3 regions of the Shewanella sp. A32 genome follow, and region 2 is predicted to be linked to each of the others. Evidence: predicted binding sites of a transcription regulator. Region 2 holds the regulator's gene; each other region holds the start of a gene.
What was found. Region 2 encodes LexA, which represses DNA repair genes until DNA is damaged. Its sites were predicted from a motif close to TACTGTATNNNNATACAGTA; they were not measured.
Positions count from the first base shown of each region.

Region 1: a site for LexA is predicted at 2,890-2,909, ahead of PY479_RS13490 (YebG family protein). Genes of this name have one in related genera too.
Region 3: a site for LexA is predicted at 2,844-2,863, ahead of recG (ATP-dependent DNA helicase RecG). Genes of this name have one in related genera too.

Region 1 covers NZ_JARFTS010000020.1:26,900-34,297, reverse strand. The annotation lists gene prc (carboxy terminal-processing peptidase) at 1-1,179, opposite strand, end outside; gene proQ (RNA chaperone ProQ) at 1,220-1,888, opposite strand; gene PY479_RS13495 (GAF domain-containing protein) at 2,124-2,582, opposite strand; gene PY479_RS13490 (YebG family protein) at 2,597-2,878, opposite strand; gene PY479_RS13485 (paraquat-inducible protein A) at 3,017-3,694, shown strand; gene PY479_RS13480 (paraquat-inducible protein A) at 3,681-4,304, shown strand; gene PY479_RS13475 (MlaD family protein) at 4,297-6,915, shown strand; gene PY479_RS13470 (spore maturation protein) at 6,975-7,398, opposite strand, start outside.
Region 2 covers NZ_JARFTS010000011.1:94,105-101,502, forward strand. The annotation lists gene PY479_RS10240 (VOC family protein) at 1-632, opposite strand, end outside; tRNA gene PY479_RS10245 (tRNA-Gly) at 725-798, opposite strand; gene mtr (tryptophan permease) at 912-2,159, opposite strand; gene plsB (glycerol-3-phosphate 1-O-acyltransferase PlsB) at 2,159-4,579, opposite strand; gene lexA (transcriptional repressor LexA) at 4,731-5,351, shown strand; gene PY479_RS10265 (SulA-like leucine-rich domain-containing protein) at 5,348-5,833, shown strand; gene PY479_RS10270 (glycosyltransferase family 39 protein) at 5,926-7,398, opposite strand, start outside.
Region 3 covers NZ_JARFTS010000003.1:14,203-21,600, forward strand. The annotation lists gene PY479_RS03355 (AMP-binding protein) at 42-1,700, shown strand; gene PY479_RS03360 (calcium/sodium antiporter) at 1,842-2,771, shown strand; gene recG (ATP-dependent DNA helicase RecG) at 2,880-4,955, shown strand; gene PY479_RS03370 (DUF3014 domain-containing protein) at 5,129-6,019, shown strand; gene PY479_RS03375 (beta-ketoacyl synthase chain length factor) at 6,217-6,942, shown strand; gene PY479_RS03380 (lysophospholipid acyltransferase family protein) at 6,936-7,398, shown strand, end outside.

The sequences.
Region 1 (7,398 bases), on a different contig from region 2:
ATTATCAGCCTTCAATTTTTGCAATTCATTGGCGACATCATTGGACAAATTCATGTAGAAGCCAGGAACGGTAATGACACCTATCTTGCGATGGGCATAAGGACCGGTTTCAGGCTCAATGACTTTTGACGCTGCAGCACGATCTTCCAAACGGATTTTATCGCGTGTCACGGTGACCAAAAATGGCTTGGCATTCGAGCCTCCTTTCTTCGGCAACACCTGTAAAGTGACTTTGCTGCCTTTAGGCCCTTTAATCAGCTCTACCACATCGTCAAGACGCCAACCAATCACATCAACAATTTCGCCATTATCCTGGCCGACACCGACAATCTTATCGTCAACGGCTAACTTACCACTCAGAGCAGCTGGGCCTCCGGCGACAAGACTTTTAATAATGGTATAATCGTCTTCCATCTGTAATACAGCACCGATACCTTCAAGGCTGAGATTCATTTCCATCTCAAAGCGTTCGGCATTACGTGGTGACAGATAGCTTGTATGCGGTTCGATAGAACGGGCAAAAGCGTTCATCACCCCCTGGAAAACATCTTCGCTGTTGGTCTGCTTCATCCGTTTAATGGCATTGTTATAACGTTTGCCAAGAATATCGACTGTCTCAGGCCAGGTTTTGCCGGTTAACTTGAGACTCAACGCATCATATTTAACACGTTCACGCCATAACTCATTCAGTTCAGCTTCTGTTGTCGCCCATGGTGCGTCTTTGCGATCAAACACATATTTGTCACCAGGTACATCAAAATTCATCGGTTTATCTTTATCGAGTAAACTCAGCGCGTAGGCAAAACGTTCATAACTACGTTGCTGCACCAGATGAAACATCTTGTATGCGGGTTCTAATTCGCCACTTTTTATCATGTCATCAAATTGGGTGGCGTATGGCTGCATACTGTCTACATCACTCTGCAACAGTATGTTGCGACGATAATCCAGCTGCTCTAAAAAACGATTAAAGATCTTTTTTGAAAAGGCATCGTCAAGTTCGATACGATGGTAATGGGAACGAGTAAACAGTCCAGCCACACGCTTGCTGGTAACCTGATGTTGTGGTTCCTGATGTAAATCGGGCAACTCGCTGACAGGAATTGTCGGTGATATAGCAAACGCCGGGGTTCCCAACAGCATACTGACCAGTGACGCTGCTATAATAATCTTTCGCATCAGCAAGTTACTCCTTTATCTTTACTTGGTTTTGGGCACACTACAGCAGTATATGCTCTGCGTGTACCTTGACAGTCAAACCTGAATCCAGCTGAACATGAACATCTTCTTTATTAATGTTCTGAATGACGCCACTCACCGGGTTAACACCCAGTTTGACATTCACTCGCTGTCCTGGGTTCAACTTTGACAGTGTAGCTGGTGCAAGTTTAACCGCAGGCTGGGCAGCCTGGGGGCGTGGAGCAGACTTGGGAATAGCGACTTTTTTGCTATCCGCATGCGGTTTACGACGCATCTTAGCTTTCGCTGGTCGAGCAGCTTTGTCTTCCTCGGCCGCCACCTTACCTTCTGCTTTTGCGGTTTCAACACGTTTGGCTTTCGCTTTTTCCTGACTCTCTTTCAGAGTAGCCCGGGCGTGCTCAACATGTTCAGCTTCCAATTCTCCGCAGGGATTACCATCCAGATCTACCCGCTGCGCACCTTCCTTGAGAGACTTCAGATAACGCCAACTATTGGTATAACGCCGCAGGGCAACACGTAGTTGGGTTTTACTGACTCTGGAATCGTTGGCCAACCTTTCTGCCAAATCCTGAAACAGCCCGATTTTAAGTGGTTTGGCTTCACCTTCAGCAATAAAACATAAAGGAAAGGTTTCATACAAATACGCCAGAATGGCATTGGTGTCGGTCAACTTTTCTGTTGATTCCATATTACTTCCACGAATTACAGGGGACTCAGGCATTGCTGGGCCTGGTCGTTAGTTCTTTTTATCCCGGAGGACAACCTACAAATTAGCACGCCTTCAGCATTTACCAAAGGGGTGGTTAACCTTAACAATTGTAATGCGTTATTGCCAAGATGATTAACCTTCGTGCATTTAAGCGGCCTATTATAAGCCGCGGCGCACCGAATGCGACTATCAAATGCACAAAATCGCACGGCTTTTAAGCAAACAAGCAACTTTCGAAGGTCTTTACCAACATTTCCAAGCCCTGTTGATCGTCTTTATCAAACCGAGCGAACAAGGGGCTATCAATATCCAGTACCGCCACAACCTGTTGGTCACGTCTAACCGGCACCACAATTTCAGAATTACTGGCGGAATCACATGCGATATGGCCAGCGAATTGATGAACATCAGCCACCAACTGAGTAATGTCTGTTGCCGCCGCAGTTCCACAGACCCCTTTTCCCAATGGGATCCGAGTACACGCCACTTTACCTTGAAATGGGCCCAGGACTAATTGGTCGCCTTTCATAAGATAAAAACCGACCCAGTTAAGGTCGTTCAGGTGTTCATTGAGTAATGCGGAAAAGTTGGCCATACCGGCGATTAAATCGGTTTCGCCTTCAAGTAGCGCGGCCGCTTGTCGGTTAAGCGTGTCGTAAAACTGCGGTTTCATGCAACATTCCTGAATTAAACATCATCAACTTTCTTTTTCGGTGTTTTGGCCACAGGGTCAGTTTTGACCGGAGCGCCTTTAAGTAACGAAGCCAGCGTATCTTTATTGGCTGCCATATAAAAAGCAAGTTTTTCTGCCGCTGTATCATCAATTGTTGCTTCACTGGCCTGAATAAAGGGTAACAGGTTATCTGCAATGTCGAGCATCCTGTCATAAGCATCAGCTTCCTTCTTGGAAGTAAACGTCATCTTTTCCACCCCTTCTCTGACCACAACAAACTGGGTAATTACCGCCATGATCTTCCTCACACTGTGTAAATATACAGTACCAATCGTGACATAATTTCATCCACAGATGCAAGAAGTTCTCGGTATCTGCTAACATCCCGACAGTACCCTTTGTACAGACAACTAATTAAGTTCTCCGTTATGCGCATGGACACTAGGGGGAATGACGATTCCCCGTCCCATTATAATCGCAATTCTGCCTCACCTAATTGTGCGCTTGTGCTTTGCCGTGCCTGTGATTTGGCCGTAAGCCGCCGTGCACTACCCTCTGGCGTGCGCGCGATATGCCCGCGTTGTAAGACACCACTTTACGATACGCCTTACTGTGCGATTGATGGGGTGTTGGCAATGTGTATTGCGGCGTTGATTCTCTACATTCCCGCCATGCTATTGCCAGTACTAGAGATGCATTTTATTGGCAGTGTCCGCACCACTACCGTGTGGCAAGGCGCCTTAGCTGTTGCCGATCAAGGCTATTGGGTAGTGGGGCTCGCCGTGTTGATTGGCGCGGTAGTCGGGCCTGGATTATTGATCACCTCAATATTCGCACAAATGCTGATTATCAAAACTCACTATTACCGTCGGCCGAGTGGCCGTCGAATACTGGTAGTGTTATTGCGCTATCACAAGCTGTTATCCCAGCTGTCGATGCTAGAAATCTATGTTATTAGTTTTCTCGTGACTTCATTCCAACTGTCTGATTTTGCAGATGTCTATTTTGGTATGGGCACATTCTGCTTTACTATGTTGTTCTTGATCGTGCTGTTTATGTTAAGGGAATACAAGTTGGAGCACATGTGGGGTTATCTGAATGAATTCGAATAACAACATTCAAGGCAAAGATATTGGCTTATGTAGCTGTCACGATTGTGGGCAACTTAACAATGCTGCTGAAAGTTATTGTTTGCGCTGTGGTGCCAAATTGCAGTTGCGTGACTTCAGTAGTTTGCAACGTAGTTGGGCACTCTTGATCACTGCGGCCATCTTGTTAATTCCGGCTAATGTATATCCCATTACAACACTCACGAAAAGTGGGCGGGTTACTCATGACACCATTTTTTCTGGGATCCTGCGACTGGTCCATTCAGATATGCTGCCGATCGCGATTATCGTGTTCACGGCCAGTATTCTGGTACCTTGGTTGAAAATTATTGGCCTCGGTATCTATTTGTCAGCCATCAGTTTTAATCTCAAATTTTCCAAAACCAAACTGATGGTGGGATTTCACTTAATTGAATGGATTGGCCGTTGGTCAATGCTCGATCTGTTTGTTATTTCGTTAACTGTCGCACTGGTGAATATGGGCCAGATACTCGATGCTAAGCCTGCGCCTGCTGCGACAGCGTTTGCGCTAGTTATTTTGTTTACTCAGGTGTCCGCAAAAGTGCTGGATACTCGTCTGCTATGGGATCAGCTGGAAAAGCAAGATGAATGAATTTGAACAACCCCAAGTGGTGCGAAAAAAACTATTTTCCCCAGTATGGCTGCTGCCGTTAATTGCGTTGGCACTGGGAGCCTGGCTAGGTATTAAAAGTATTCGCGAATCAGGTATTGATGTGCGCATCCATTTCCCCAGCGCCACGGGTATTGATATCGGCAAAACACTGGTGCGTTATCAAGGCCTGAATGTGGGCAAAGTGGTGGACGTATCCATTGATGACGAACTGAAAGGCGTTAACGTCGATCTGTTGATGGATTACCGAGCACAACCGCTACTCAGAGACAACAGTAAATTCTGGTTGGTAACCCCCAAAGCCTCCATCACCGGGGTGGAAGGACTGGATGCTTTGTTTTCAGGGAACTATATCGGTTTATTACCCGGCGATGGTGACTTTCGAGATCATTTTGAAGCTGCGCAGGAAGCCCCCCCCGTTTTGCCAGGCAACGATGGCCTGGTGGTGGAATTAAGTGCAGAAAAGTTAGGCTCATTAGATGTGGGCTCACCCGTATTCTATCGGCAGATCCCGGTGGGTGAAGTGGTGAGTTATCGCCTTGACCCACAACATAAAGTATTACTGAAAGCCTATATCCAGAAGCAATATGCATCACTGGTTCGTAAAGATTCGCACTTCTGGAACGTTTCTGGCGTTCAAATTGATGCGTCTTTATCCGGTATCAAGGTGAATACTGCAAGCCTGGCATCATTGATTGCGGGTGGGATCAACTTCAGTTCACCAACGAATTCACCTGAAGCAGAAGCGAATCAAGGCTACAAACTCTATGCGAGTCAACAAGAAGCCAATGGTGGCGTCCGCTTCGTGCTGACGGCCACCGATGCTGATGGGATAAAACGCGGGACAGATATTGTCTACCGCGGCGTCATGGTGGGCGAAGTTGAAAACGTAGTTGCCGATAAAAATACCGTGGCCATCCATACGCGTCTGGATGCTCCCTACTCCGAATTATTAGGTAGTGACGCCCAATTCTGGCGCGAAGGCGCAGATATCTCGTTGAGTGGCATCAAACATGCCGGTCGGTTAGTGAGCGGCGATATCATTCAGTTTTTGCCGGGGAGTGGCAGTCCGAAAGATCATTACTCTTTGGCAAGTAGCGCACCTAAAATCGATAGCGATAGACCAATACAGCTGACGCTGACCGCAAGCGAAAACCCCGGCGTCAGTCGTGGCGCAGAAATTCGCTATCGACAAGTGAAAATTGGTGAAATAACTGAAGTACGGTTAGCAGACGATTTTAATGCCGTGCTATATCGCGCCGAGATCTTACCTGAGTTTAAGTCGCTGTTAAGCAAAGGCAGCGATTTTATTGCTGAAGCCGCCTTAGACTTCCAAGCGTCACTTGATGGTGTTCAATTAAAAAGTGGCGATCTGACCACATTGACAAAAGGTGCGGTCAGTTTACATCGTAGCGCCAGTAAAAAGGCGTTAGATTTGACAAAAGCGATCCCGCTATTTGCATCGACATCAACCGCCAATGATTACTATCGGCAAGGACAAAAGATTAAATGGACGCTTTATAGTGATAATGCAGCGTCTGTCGCCAGTGGCTCACCGATCTATTACAAAAAAATGCAAATAGGATCGGTATCAGCGGTTGACTGGCAGGCCAAAACTGACCGTTTTGCCATAACGTTGGCGGTGGACAGTACCTTCGCACCACTGCTAAAAAGTCACGTCGTCTTCTGGCAGAATGCCGCCCTCTCTGTTGATGCCAGCTTAAGCGGTATCAAAATGGAAATGGCGCCTTTAAAAGGCGTTATCAAAGGCAGTATCTCGCTGGCGAAAATTGACGCTGACGATGTTGATAGCCAACAACTTTACGCCTCAGAAAGCTTGGCGGTGAATCAAGCACAAGCGATTAGCTTGATACTGCCTACTGAAGCCGCACTCAAATCTGGTGCAGCCATCCGATATCAAGGTATGCAAATTGGTGAAGTCACACAAGTTGTGCTTGATGCCAATCTGCAAAATCTGTCAGCCACAGCCTATCTCTATGGCCGTTACGCTAACGCGTTTATGCGAACCGATAGCAAGTATCTGCTACAACAAGCGCAAGTGTCTCTAAAAGGTATTGAACACCCAGAAGCCTTGCTCACCGGTGATTTTATTTCAGCAATGCCCGGACATAGTGACACGCCGAGTACCCGCTTTACCGTGCCGTTAAATAATGACAATTATGCTGCAGCTGATGCATTGCATATTCAACTGACTCGCCCGTCACTGGGGTCAGTAAAATCCGGGACAGGAATTTTCTTCCGTGGGGTGCAGATTGGTGTAATTACGGGCTTTCAGTTAAAAACGGGGGGTGACGGAGTACTACTTAACGCCAGTATTGCTGCGCGTTACCGTCATTTGCTGAATCAAAGCAGTAAGTTTTATGACCTTTCCGGAATTAAAGTCGATGTAGGGCTATTCTCCGGGGCGCAGATCGAAACCGGCTCATTGGAAACTATTCTTGCAGGTGGGATCGGTGTGGTAACGGAGCAGAGTAATCAACAATCAGCCCCCTTGGACAACCGCACTGTCATGCCGATCTTTGCTAAAGCGGAAACCAGTTGGTTACAGTGGCAGCCGAAACTCGATAACTAGCCATAGTCATCGACTGAAAAAGGCGTCAATAGACGCCTTTTTCATATCCAATACTCACCCTACCCATAAAACCAATAACATACGATTATTGCGCTGACTATCCCCGCAAAATCCGCCAATAAGCCACAGGCTAAGGCATATCGGCCGTTGCGTATGCCCACCGAACCAAAATACACGGCCAGCACATAGAAAGTCGTTTCTGTACTGCCCTGAAACACCGAAGCTAGGCGCCCGGCAAAAGAATCCACACCATAATGTGACATCGTTTCCAACATCATCGCTCTGGCGCCGGAACCACTGAGAGGTTTCATTAATGCGGTAGGTAAAGCATCAACGAATCGACTATCGAACCCCAACATATTAACCAAGCCCGAGATGCCATTCAGTAAATAATCCAAGGCACCAGACGCCCTTAACATTGCGATAGCCAATAACATTGCTAACAAGTATGGAATAAGCTGTATCGCCTGTTCAAAGCCAGAC
Region 2 (7,398 bases):
TCACAATCGTCAACCGCAAAATACAGCATCCAATAAGGCGCCATCGCCCCCCATTCCCGCGGCATTTGCATCATACCGCCTAGGCTCACATCGGCCAACTGCCACTCGGTATAGTCAAAATCAGGATTGCTACTGATACGCGGCAGCCAGCCAAAAATCTGCGGATAAAAATCACGGGCAGTCTTTGGATTTTTGCACACCAACTCGACCCAACACAAACTGTTGGTTTCATCAAAGCGTCCTGCGCCAGGATGATTGTTGGCCTGCCATACCGCAAATTTGGCGCCGTCTGGATCGGTAAACATCGCCATGCGCCCCGCGTCCCCCACTTGATGTGGTCCCAGTAATAACTGACCACCAGCCGCATGTACCGCCGTTATCGTTGCATCCACACTATCTACGGCGAAATAGGCGATCCATTGGCTCGGCATGTTTTGCTGCGCTTGTTGTTGATAAATAGCACCGACATCCTCACCATGCAGACTGGCAATAGCATATGCCCCTTGCGGTAATGGCATATCCTGATACTGCCAATTAAAGAGACGCTGGTAAAACACCTTAGCTTGCTCGTACTGGGTACTGGCCAGTTCACTCCAGCAGGGGTATCCCTGTTCATAATGTGCAATCTTCATAACGCAATCCTGCTTGGCTGAGTCGCATTTTTATTAAAGCAGAAGATAGCGCTAACGCACGCATGAGTGAGGAAATATCAAGAGAAATCGATTGGAGCGGGTGAAGGGAATCGAACCCTCGTATGCAGCTTGGGAAGCTGCCGTTCTACCATTGAACTACACCCGCAAATGACGTGACTGCATCGCAGTGGCACCATAAATTACTGACTTTAAGCACAAAGTCAAGCGGCTTGCCATCACACTGACAAGCCGTACCGACAACCGCTCAAATTATCCGCGTTATCCGCGAAATTGCGGCAAAATATCCGCCATCACCAACAGATGACATGCTGCGGTTAATACGCCAAACGCGACGATTACCACAATTAACGCGGTGCCACCAGGTACCTGGAAACGTTTAGCTTCGGCAAACATCTGCCGAGAACGGTAAGCCATCAGCGCTGGCACTATCACAGCCCAGATAGTGGCCGCGAGCGCTGCGAAACCGATTGCGATCAGGAAGCCGTTCGGAAACAACACCCCCATAACTGTTGGGGGAATAAAGGTGACCAACGCGGTTTTAATCCGACCAATGCGGCTATCATCGAAGCCAAACAGATCTGCCACATAATCGAACAAGCCCAGCGTTACTCCTAGGAAAGACGATGCAACCGCCAGGTTTGCGAATAAGGTCAACATGGTATCCAGCATTCCGGAGGGCATAGTTTTACTCAATGCCGCCACCAGTACGCCCATGTTGCCACCCTGCTCAATAATTGCCGAAAAAGCACTACGTTGCAGGTTCCCCATGGTCGCCACCAGCCACCCAAGATAGATAACCAAGGCGATGAAGGTCCCGATAAACAGTGCCTTAACGATCAATGCTGGACGATGGCCGTAATACTTCACCAAAGATGGGACGTTGCCGTGATAACCGAAGCTTGCCAGCCCGAACGGAATGGCTGCCCACAGGTAAGGTGTAAAGTGTTGTGGTCCGTCAGGCTGCCACAATTTCACACTGTCTACCCCGGAAAATAGATGACCAATCGCCAACAGGAAACTAATCACCATGCCGCCGATCATAATGGAGGTCACGCGATCAACGGCTTTGGTACTGATAAATACAATTACCGACAACACCAGCGCAAACATCAGCGCTGCGGCGCTCTGCGGCAGACTCACCCCAGAGCCGGCGAGATAGTGATTGACGATAGAACCGCCGCCGCTGATATAGGCATAAGTCAGGATGTATAGCACAAAGGCAATGGAGGCCCCATTCAGGACCCGCCAGAACTGTCCGAGGGTCTTGCGGGTCAGGGTGTCAAAGCTGGCGCCGGGTTCAAAATGCAGGTTAGTTTCCAGCAGTAACAGCCCGGACATTAACATGCAGAACCACACCACCAGCAACATGACGACCGAATAACCAAACCACATACCGGCGCCAACCACTGGCAGAGAAAACATGCCGGCACCGACAGTGGTACCCGCAATAATCATTGCACCGCCAAGCAGGGAGGGGGCTTTGGCGCTGACATCCTGAGTGTTCATCAAGACTCCTGTCTTATCTGGATACTATCCTCAATGGTTTTACGGATCTCTGGCCGCAACAGCAGATTGGTGTAATCCCGCATCTGGTGGATTGCCTGCTGGTTGTCAGAGCCGCATAAATACCCCAGCTCCTTCAAACGGATGCTGAGCATGGCATAAAGCTTCTTATCGTAAAACTCTGGCGCAGTGATACCGTGCAAAGCCCCCAAACGACTGGCTAGCAGATGACTCTCGCTTTCCAAATCGCCCCGCTCAATTTCCGGATGCGCCGATAATAAATTAAAAATAATGGCATAACGCTGTAAGGTCTCGCCCATTGTCTCGGCAAGCAAGCCTAAGGTGTTAATACCGCTTTCGGTTACCTTTAACGTCCCCGGTGTCAGGTAACCGGCTGCTTCAAAACGTTGTAATATCGCATCGATATAATGCGGCAACGCCTTTTGTCCCATGAACAGTTCCGCCTGCAGTAACGCGAAAAACTTCGGCAAAACGTCCCGTAGCTGTTCCCGACTGCTCAGTTCTGCACGCAGCAAACAGCTGGCAACCAATGCCGGGATCGCAAACAAATGCAGCACGTTGTTGCGATAATAAGTCATGGTAATTGCGACTTTTTCGTCAATCGAAACAATATCACCAAGTCCATCATTATCTACACAAAATTTATTCAGCTCTATGCCCTGGCGCAATAATTCATGACCATCGCCTTCGGCCACCGAACCATAACTGGTATAAGGCACCTGCTGCAGCAGATCCAAATAGAAATCCAGTTGCGCTTCTAACGTCTTACGCGCTAAGGCATGTTGCTTGGTGGACAACAACACCAGACTAATCAGGGCAACCGACGTGGCCGCAGCCGCATCGTTGATATGTGTCATCACTCGACTGGCAAGATTATTCACCATCGGGGTCAGCCATACGGGCTTTTGATCCGGCTCAGCGGACATTTCATCACGCCAATCAGGAGCCGCAGCGGTTAAAAAGCTTTGCAGGTTAATCGGTTCGCCAAAGTTCACATATACCCGGCCAAAGTTACCTAATTTACGCACAGCACCGAGGACCTGCCATACTGACTCTTTTTGCTTCTTCCGTCCGCTAAGCTCTTTCAGATAGGTCGCCACTTCCATCACATGGTCATAGCCCAGATAAACCGGGACTAAGGTTACAGGCCGATCAATGCCACGCAGTACAGAATTGACCGTCATCGCCAGCATCCCGGTTTTAGGTGACAGCAATCTGCCAGTGCGGGAACGGCCACCTTCGGTGAAATACTCTACCGAGTAGCCCTTAGCAAACAGTTGATCGAGATATTCTTTAAATACGGCGGTATAGAGCTTATTGCCATTGAAACTCCGCCGAATGAAGAATGCCCCACCCCGTCGGAATAACGGCCCGGCCGGCCAAAAATTGAGGTTAATCCCTGCGGCAATATGCGGTGGCACCATGCCTTCGAAATACAGCAAGTAAGACAGCAACAGATAATCCATGTGGCTACGATGGCACGGTACATAGACAATTTCATGGCCATCATGATGCAGTTGCCGCACATGCTCCGCGCCTCGAATAGAAATCCCGCGATAGAGCTTGTGCCACAACAGCGTGAGTAGTCGTTTGGAGACGCGAATGAGACTATCAGAATAGTCAGCGGCGATTTCGTCCAGATAAGCTTCGGCCTGAGAACGCGCTTCTATTTCGGTGCTCTTCTTGCTGTCCGCTTCCTCTTTGATTGCCTTGATCAGATTTTCTGACTGCAGCAGGTCGGCAAACAGTGCCTGCCGATTGGGCAATACCGGACCGGTCATCACTTTACGCTGACGGCGGAAATGTACCCGAGCCACCCGCGATAATTTATGTGCAATCGCTTGGTCGGTGCCATGTTCATCCGCCATGAAGCGCAATGACACCGCATTGGAAAACTGCACAAAGTTGTCACGGCCAAGAAAAAGGATCATCAGAAACTTACGCAGCCAGGTAGGGTTCTCCCGCTCAAATACCGCAGCGCGCATCGAGTCGTCTTCTTTGCCAGGGGTACGTCCCCAATAAAGGCTTACCGGCACCAGCTGGATATCCAGTGAACGGTCAGATTTATGCAGATTTAACAGTTGGGTAAAGCTGTTAAGAAACGGCAGTATACCTTTGCGGCTCCCGAACAGCGGTTTAGCCCCTTCCAGGCAAACCACACGTGGCAAGTGTTCATCACCCACCACGAGAGGAGCGTACGGACTTGGCAATCCCAGCTTATCGGTGACATCTGCTAATGCAGCAATATCACTGAGGGATTCGGTTTTCACCACATACGCCATTGGTTTTGATGGATCCAGATTCAAGTCAGTGAATGGATCCTGCGGCACAACCACTGTGTGCACCAGCTGCCGCTGCAGCCAACGCAGCGATGTGCGCCAGATTGAGTCTTGTTTGGACATCGTGTTGTTAGAATCTAAACCTCGGTCAATGACCCCGTAGAATACCAGAATACGCTAAGGCTTAGCCAACAGTCTGATAACTGGTTAATACTTGCGCTATCAAAAATACTGTATATACTAACAGTTACTGTATGAAAAAACAGGAATCAATATGAGACCACTGACACCACGACAAGCGCAAATACTGGAGCTGATTAAGCACAATATTGCCGAGACCGGTATGCCGCCAACACGGGCCGAAATTGCCAGTCGTTTAGGCTTTAAAAGCGCAAACGCGGCAGAAGAACACCTTAAAGCACTGGCAAAAAAGGGGTGTATTGAAATCATGCCGGGTACCTCCCGCGGTATCCGATTACCTATAGATGAAACCGCTCAAGAAGAAACCGGCTTGCCGCTAATTGGCCAGGTAGCCGCTGGTGAACCTATTCTGGCGCAGCAACACGTAGAGCAATATTACCAGGTGGATCCGGCCATGTTTCATCCCAGTGCCGATTTTCTGTTACGCGTACGCGGTGACAGTATGAAAAACATCGGCATTCTTGAAGGCGATCTGCTTGCCGTGCACAAAGTGCAAGAAGCGCGTAATGGACAAGTTGTGGTTGCCCGCGTTGAAGATGATGTCACCGTTAAGCGGTTTGAAAAGAAAGGCAACATCGTTTTACTACATCCTGAAAATGATGATTATCAACCGATTAGAGTGGACCTCACCTGTCAGCCACTGACCATTGAAGGTCTGGCCGTAGGCGTAATTCGTAATGGAGACTGGCTATGAGCATTGTGATGGGTAACGCCCCCAGACATCCGGGGTTATGGCAGGAAGCGATTTATCCGACTGATAGCGCCTGGCAGCAAATGGGGATTGCCAATTTAACGACACGCAGTCATGGACGTCAGGAATTACAGCAGCTGAGTGCACAATTGGCACAATTAAGTCAGCAGGGCCGCTGGATTGTGCTGATTAATCCTGAGAATGCCATAGGTTACAAAGAACTGCTCGCGCGGGCTGGAGTGAGGATGGATCGCGTATTGCAGGTTCGCGCCCGCGACGAAGTTGAAGCCTTGTGGGCCACAGAAAAAGCACTGACCAGCGGCACTTCCAGTGCGGTGATCAGTTGGGTCGAACAGCTGGATCACAAAGATAAACGTCGATTGCAGCTTGTTGCCAAAAGTGCACGGGCCATGGGAATTGTGCTAGAAACCAGTTCCTGTGCGGATAATGCAACTCCACTTCCCCGATTGCAGGCCGTGCATTAACCGCACCTATTAATTTGATTCCTCATACAGCAATAAAAAACCGCAGATGTCACTGCGGTTTTTTATTGCCTGTCATCTCACTGATAGTCCACTTATTCTGCCATCCATTTTCCCGGACGCTCAGTATGATAAATCTCAACGCGCTCAGGTTCAGGACATGTCGGCAGCAACGCGTCCGCGCCCAACAAGTACCAATCGATACGATGAGCTGTGCCCATATTTTGCCCTTTCGACATATCAAAACACTGCAATTTGTCATCACCAGGTAGCAGCAAATAACGTTTATCACCCTGTTGCATCCAACGCCAGGCGTTACGTTCTTGCTCAGATAGCGGTGCCAGATAACTGAAATGCGTAATGTCGAGCGGTGAAAACAAAATGAACTGCTCTTTAAAATGGAGCAAACCGAGTTGGGCGTCGTTACCTATGACTTCAGCCGTATGCTGCAACACCGCTTTGGGTGTACGAACTGAATCTAATAGCTGATAACCCCAGGTAGCAAACAACATCCAACCAACAAATGTCATGGCTCCGGCGCGGATTAGGGAAAATGAACGGCGTGCCCATCCCAGTATCACCAACCATAGCACGGCCATCACTATGAGGAAGTAACCAAACGCCGCTAGGTTGTCAGTGTACTCATCCAATTTGTTCAGCAGCCAGGGCATTTCCATCACGGCCATCACGCCCAGTGCCAGGGTTAACCCACTGACCAGCCACAGCAGTCCGGTCACTAGCCATTCAAACCAGCGTCTTTGTCCCACACCTTGCAATGCAGCAGCAACGGCCAGAGAGGCGATAGGTAGTGCCGGTAAAATATAAAGGTTACGTTTACCTGGACTGATACTAAAAAACAGCACGACCAGCGCTACCCAAGCCAACAGAATGACAATCTGCGGATCAGCCTTTATTTTTGCAACAAACGTCTTCCAGTGCGCGACCGCGAGAAATGGCAGCGGAAACCATAACCAAGGGATCACACTGACAATAAAGAAATACCACGGTTTAATATGGTGCCAGGCATTAGCGTAACGATGACCGGTTTGCTTAAACAGAATATTGTTCATGTAAGCGGTGTATTCCGGCGAGCCATTGTGTAACACCGTCAACACCATTGGCACCAACCAAGCAGCAATAACAGCCAACATGACCAAAGGCCCTAATGCCGCCCGCCACTTCCAACTAGGGCGATAAAGTTGTTGGCGCCAAGCATAGAACCCTAAAGGCAACAACATCAATAATGGCAGAAAGCCAACCCCTTTGGTGATGACGCCAAGGCCCATAAACGCCCAAGAAACAAAATACCACCGCCAATTCGGACCAAGCATAAAGTGACGGATCAGTCCGTAACAACCTACGGTAATCCAACACATCACCATGGCATCTATCTGGGCACTTTTCACTTGCACCAGAAACTGTGGTACCAATAACAGCAACAATGCAGCGTTGCGTCCGGTGCGAACATTCCACAATTTGGCACCAAGGTCATACACCAGCATCACGGTCAGTAAGCCACAAAATGCGTTGGGTAACAGGAAAGCTAATTTGAGGTTTCCTAAAATCAG
Region 3 (7,398 bases), on a different contig from region 2:
TTTGGGGCAAGTAGCGAATGGTTAACTTAAGGGGAAAACCCATGTCAGCTTCTTATAAAAGTCCAGTGGAAATGCTCAATCAATGGGCAGAGGTTCAGGGCGATGCCGTATATCTGCGTCAACCCATCAAAGGGCAATTCCGTGATTACAGTTGGCGCCAGGTGCAACAAACAGCACAACGTCTAGCAGGGGCGTTACGCCATCTGGGTTATGAGCCAGGAGAGAAAATAGCACTGCTATCAAAAAACTGTGCCGAGTGGTTTATCACTGACTTAGCGCTGATGCATGGTGGCTACATTAGTGTACCTATCTACCCCACAGCCAATGCCGATACTATCCGTTATATTTTGGAGCACAGTGGTTGCAAAGCCATATTTGTCGGCAAATTGGATCACTGGGCAGATCAGGAAGCCGGCGTCGGCGGAGAGCTATTACGCTTGGCATTACCGTATGAAACGATGCCCGCACAATACCAATGGCTGCAGTTATTGAATATGGGGCAGCCATTGGTGGATGCGCCGCTACCGGCCGCCGAGCAAATAATGACACTTATCTATACTTCCGGCTCTACCGGTAAGCCTAAGGGCGCGGTACAGACATTTGCCAGTTACAGTTGGACCTGCAATGCCGTCGTGCGAGACTTAAAAGCCTCACAGGAAGATCGCCTGCTTTCCTACTTGCCACTGGCCCATATTACGGAGCGGGTCGCGATTGAGGGATCATCGTTTTATGCCGGCTGTCCGGTCGCTTTTGTGGAAAGCCTAGAAACCTTTGTCGCCGACGTACAACGCATGCAACCCACAGTATTTTTCTCAGTGCCGCGGCTGTGGACCCTGTTCCAGAAAAACATTATCGATAAAGTCGGCAGTTTCAGAAAACTCAATCTGCTGCTGAAAATTCCGCTATTGAACTGGCTGGTGAAGCGCAAGATCCACCAAGGTCTGGGCCTTGGTAAGTCACGACTGTTGGGCTCAGGTTCCGCCCCGATCCCACCTTCATTAGTGCACTGGTATCACAGTATCGGGCTGGACATCTGCGAAGCCTGGGGCATGACCGAAAACTGTGCGTATTCCATTATTAATCATCCATTTGATGCCAGCAAAATCGGGACCGTTGGGAAGCCAATTGTTGGCTGTCAAATCAAACGCTCCGCCGACGGTGAGTTATTAGTGAAAAGTCCGGGGCTGATGCGGGAATACTATAAAGCACCAGAAGCAACAGCTGCTGCCTTTGACGAAGAGGGCTATTTCCGCACCGGCGATCTCTGCGAAATCGATAAAGATGGCTGCGTCAGTATCACCGGCAGGGTGAAAGATAATTTCAAAACCGCCAAAGGCAAATACGTCGCTCCAGTGCCGATTGAGCGCAAGCTGGCACAAGACCCGCACGTAGAATTGCTGTGTGTCATCGGCTCAGGACTCCCGCACCCGGTCGCCTTGATACAACTGTCTGAAGGAGCCATGCTGCAGCCACGGGAAGAGGTGCGTAGCTCCCTTAAAACCACACTTGATGCAATCAATCCGAATCTGGAATCCCACGAAACAGTCGATGCATTGATTGTGGTTACTGAACCCTGGACGATTGAAAACGACGTGTTAACACCGACACTAAAAATCAAACGGCATGTACTGGAACAGCGCTATACCGCAAAGGCAGAGAAAGTCCGCGGTGCGGTGGTGGTTTGGGAAGATGAAATTTAAAGCATGACAATCCGCACGATCCCGGCGTTTGCCGGGGTCTTTTTGACATATTCTGTCGAATATTCCTTGCTTTGCCAAGCAAACTCCTTATGCTGACACTCCAGCGCCATTCGCCAAATCAACTCGTGAGCTGTAATAAACATGCTGATTTTTTTGTCAATTCTCGGTGGTTTTCTGATCCTTACTTTCGGAGCAGAGGCATTGGTTCGTGGTGCCAGTGCCATTGCCTTACGCTTGGGCGTTACTCCGCTAGTGATTGGCCTGACCATCGTCGCCTTCGGCACCAGTGCCCCTGAATTGGCGGTCAGTGTTAAATCCGCAATGGCCGGCAGTCCCGGCATTGCCTTGGGAAATGTGATCGGCTCCAACATTGCCAACATCGGTCTGATCCTAGGACTAACCGCACTTATTCGGCCTGTAGGTGTACAATCTCAGATGGTTCGCCGCGACATTCCCCTGATGATTGGGGCCTCGCTACTGGTGTGGTTACTGCTACTTGATGGATTGCTCGGGCTAGTCGATGGCTTAATATTGTCACTCTTGCTGCTGGCCTATCTGGTGCACAGCTATTACAGCGCGGGCGCAGATGACACTGAAGAATTTGAAGCCGGACCTCGTAATCCGCTGTTATCCATATTACTTATTGTTATTGGCATCGCATGCCTGGTCGGCGGTGGCGTATTGTTTGTTAACGGCGCGGTAGATCTGGCCCGTGCGTTTGATATTAGCGAAGCCGTGATCGGTCTGACAATCATCGCTATCGGTACCAGTATGCCGGAACTGGTTACCTCGATGGTTGCAGCCATGAAAGGACAAAGTGACATTGCCATTGGTAATGTGGTCGGGTCTAACCTATTCAACCTGCTGGGGATCCTGGGGATCACCGCATTGGTACATCCGATTAGCGCGGCCGGCTTCAGTATTCTGGACTTTGGCGTAATGCTGGCGCTGGCAGTGGTATTGCTGCCATTGGCGCACCGCGGTTACCGCATTGGCCGCCGTGATGGCATGCTGCTCTTGCTCGCATATCTGGGTTATATGGCATGGCTGGTGAGCCACGCATCAGCCTAATGGCAACAACAACTAGTATTTGTCGTGGCTGGCGAAAATAAGTACATTGTCAAAGGGGTAATCTTTGATAATATATGTATAAATTCACAGTAATCCGGTGCTAACGTTTTGCAGAGACTGGATCTTATTCCCATCACCGAGCTCAAAGGCATTGCGGCCAAAATGGCCGGCAAGCTGGAAAAGCTGGGAATTCACACAGTACAGGATCTGCTGTTCCACCTGCCGCTGCGCTATGAAGACCGTACCCGTATCTATGCCATCGCCGAGCTACATCCCGGCGACTATGGCACCATAGAAGCAGAAATCCAATCCAGCCAGATTATCAATGGCCGTAAGCGCATGCTGACCTGCAATGTTCGCGATGCCAGCGGCACGATGACGTTGCGCTTTTTCAACTTTTCTGCGGCCCAACGCAACGCCATGCAACAAGGGCTGATGATCCGTGCTTACGGTGAGATACGCCATGGCAGTCACCATGCAGAAATCATTCATCCCGAGTACAAAATCTTTGCGACCGGAGAGCCACCAGCCCTCAATGAAAGTCTGACCCCCATTTACCCCACCACTGAAGGACTGAAGCAAGCCAGCTGGATCAAGCTCAGCAGCCAGGCATTGGCGTTGTTACAAGAGGGCGGACTGCAGGAACTGATCCCCGAAACCCTGCGCCCCAATCAACTGAGTCTGGCAGCAGCGGTACGGCTGCTACACCGGCCGCCCGCCGACGTGGATATCTATCGCCTCATGCAAGGACAACATCCCGCGCAGCAACGGCTGGTACAAGAAGAGTTGCTGGCGCATAACCTGAGCATGTTGAAACTAAGGCAGCGCAGTAATCAGGATAAAGCGGTGTCGTTGCCAGCGACCGGACAGTTACTTAGGCCATTTTTAAAGCGTTTGCCATTTCACCCCACCAGCGCGCAGCAACGCGTTGTAGCCGATATCAACCGTGATATCGAAAAACCGCAGCCAATGATGCGTCTGGTGCAAGGCGATGTGGGCTCAGGTAAAACGCTGGTTGCGGCAATGGCAGCATTACAGGCGATTGAAAACGGCTATCAGGTGGCAATGATGGCACCAACCGAGTTGTTGGCAGAGCAGCACGCCCTTAATTTCAGCAATTGGTTTACGTCATTGGGACTAAAAGTCGGCTGGCTGGCCGGAAAACTTAAAGGCAAGCTCCGCGAGCAATCGTTGCAGGAGATTGCCGACGGCAGCGCACAGATGGTCATCGGCACACATGCTATCTTTCAGGAACAGGTACAGTTTCACAAGCTGGCGTTGATCATTATCGATGAACAACATCGGTTTGGCGTACACCAGCGCCTTGGGCTGCGGGAAAAAGGGGCAATGCAGGGTTATTACCCACATCAGCTGATCATGACCGCCACCCCGATCCCAAGAACGCTGGCGATGACTGCTTATGCGGATTTAGATACCTCGATTATTGATGAACTTCCCCCAGGCAGAACGCCGGTGACCACGGTGGCGATCAGCAACCACCGCCGACAGGAAGTGATCGAGCGAGTGCGGCGCGCCACGTTGGACGATGGCCGTCAGGCATATTGGGTCTGTACCTTAATTGAAGAATCGGAAGTGCTACAGTGCCAGGCCGCAGAAGATACCTGGGAAGAATTAAAAGCCGCGTTGCCCAATCTACATATCGGTCTGGTCCACGGTCGAATGAAAAGTAGCGAAAAACAACAGGTAATGGACCGTTTTAAACAGGGTGAATTGAATCTGTTGGTGGCAACCACTGTCATAGAAGTAGGCGTTGATGTGCCCAACGCCAGCCTGATGATTATCGAAAACCCTGAGCGCTTGGGACTGGCGCAGTTACATCAGCTGCGTGGCCGGGTGGGACGCGGCGCGGTGGCCAGTCACTGTGTATTGATGTACCAGCCACCACTGTCGCAGACAGCAACCAAGCGTCTAGGTGTGCTCAGGCAAAGTAACGACGGTTTTGTCATTGCACAGCAGGATTTGGAAATACGTGGTCCAGGAGAAGTATTGGGCACCCGCCAGACTGGGCTGGCAGAGATGAAAGTGGCCGACTTGGTACGAGACCAGGCATTAATTCCACACATTCAAAAACTGGCGCAGCACTTGATGCAACAAGCACCAGAAAACGTTGATGGCATTATCCAGCGCTGGTTAGGAGATCGACAACAATATGTTCAAGCTTGATCAAAAAATAAACATTTGTTCAGCCAACATTAAAACAATTTGCCGCACAATGTTCGGCAACGAATTATGAAACATAATAATCCCTGCCAACCAGGGGCAGTTTGGTGGACAATCACCACAATATTGGCAGAATGAGGGGGCGCTCCTCACTGTTTGTGAAGAAAGGAAATCCTATGCAAGTCAATGAAGAAGATAGAATTGCTCCTGGGAAGCAGGCATCCGGTGGCAACGGTGTAATCTGGGTGTTAGCGCTGCTGGTCATCGTCCTCGCTGGAGGCGGCTGGTATTACTTGACCAAAGATGAAAGTGCCACAGAAACGCCGCAGCAGAGTGAAGAGCAAGCTGCGGTCAGTCTGCCAGATACCGCACCAGAACAGCCACTACAAACAGACGCGCCGGTACCTGAACCGGAAGCTCAGCCACAACCTACTGCGGCAGCGCCGCAAGCACAAGAAGAGGCAGCCAAACCAGCTGCCGAGCAACTGCCAGCACTTGCTGATAGCGATAAGTTTGTGCACGATAAAGTGGTACAAATGGCCGATGGCATGAATATCAATCCATTACTGAATGACAGTGACATGGTGCGCCAGTTCGTGGTCTTTGTAGATAATCTGGCGCAGGGTGAATTGGCACGTAAAACCAGTCCAATGAAAGCGCCCACCCAAAAATTTACCGTATCAGACATCACTAACAAGACGTACCTTGATCCTGACAGCTACCATAGATACGACGTCTACGCGGATTTTCTCAGCGGTCTTGATGATAACCAGTTACTGGCCACCTATAAGCAGATGTCACCGTTATTGGAACAGGCATTTGCCGAATTAGGTTACCCCAATATGACCTTCAATCAGCGGTTACATCAGGCGATGAAAGTGCTATTGGGCACCCCAATAGTGGACGAGCCCATCGAACTGTATTCCATCAGCGTCAACTACAAGTTCGTTGACCCTAAGCTCGAAGCATTGCCCAATGCCCAAAAATTGTTGATCCGTATGGGCCCGGATAACACGCGTAAAATCAAGAAAGTATTGCGACAACTCCAAACACTGTTGCCTCAATAATGCGAAAAGCCCATGTTACTGCATGGGCTTTTTTGTTAACTGCAGAAGCTTCTGTTAACAAATGGCTTCTGCAGTCTCTGTCAATCAATGTAAAATACCCGCTTATACTGAATTCAACACAGGATGAGTTCTTGCCGGAACCAAAGGAGCTGTTCAACATTCCTGGGGATTTTGGCAGGCAGTTCAGAGACAGCACAGTGCAACTAACGTTCAGCATTCTCAGTTGGGGAGCCTGGTCTCCCGACTATCAACAACGTCAGGACTGGCAGCAGTGGCAACAGGCCAATGGTGCTACGCCGGTGCATACTGCTGTGCCGCCATTGCAGCAAGTGCCCTCCATGCAAAAGCGCCGGTTCAGCAGGCTGACGAAAATGATGCTAGAGGCTGCCTTTATGGCGCAACCGCAGCCCGATTGCCGCTCAGTGTTTGCCTCACGCCACGGAGAACTCCATCGCACCATAACGCTGCTGGAAGAAATGCTGCAACAACAACCCTTGTCACCCATGGGGTTCAGCCAGTCCGTGCATAACACCGCCAGTGGTGTCTTTGGTATTCTCACGCAAGATCAGGCTCCATCTACGTCTATTGCGGCAGGCCGCAATACCTTAAGCCAGGCACTGGTCGAAACCTGGACCTTACTTGTAGAAGACTCGAAGCCGGTATTGCTAGTCTTTGGCGACGACCCGGTGCCGCAAGTCTATCAAGACTTTGTCAATGAACCTGAGTATCCATTAGCGTTAGCATTGGTGCTGGCTCCCGAGACTTGTGCTGGGATCGCCTCCCTGACACTGGACACTCACCATCAAGACACATCATCTTTGTGTTATGGCCAACTGCTGCAAAGTCTTGCGACATGCAGAGCAACAGCGGGACAACTTGCAGGTATGTACTGGCAATTACGACCTCGGGAGGGAGCATGCTAGACACTTCCAAGGGGCTGGGTTATCTGCCACGCTGGTTGGCCGGTATGAGTTGCTATATTGCCTTTGGTGTTGGCGGGCTAATCAGCTCGTTTACGCTACTCCCGCTGCTCAAATATTGGCCTGGAGATGCCAATGCGCGTATTCAACGCGTTCAGAAGGCAGTTCATCTGATGTTCCGCGTCTTTGTCAGAATGTTAACCTGGGCACGCGTCATTCGTCTTGATAGTCACTATTGTCAACAATTACAACAAGCTAAGGGGATGGTCGTGATTGCTAACCACCCAACCTTAATTGACGTAGTGGTGCTGATCAGCCTGATGCCCAATGCTGGCTGTATTGTTAAACAGGGGCTCTGGCGCAACCCATTTATGCGTGGAGTGGTCTCTGCGGCGGGCTATATTCCCAATCGTGGCGCAGAGTTGCTGCTGGCCGATTGTCGTGAAGTATTAAATCGAG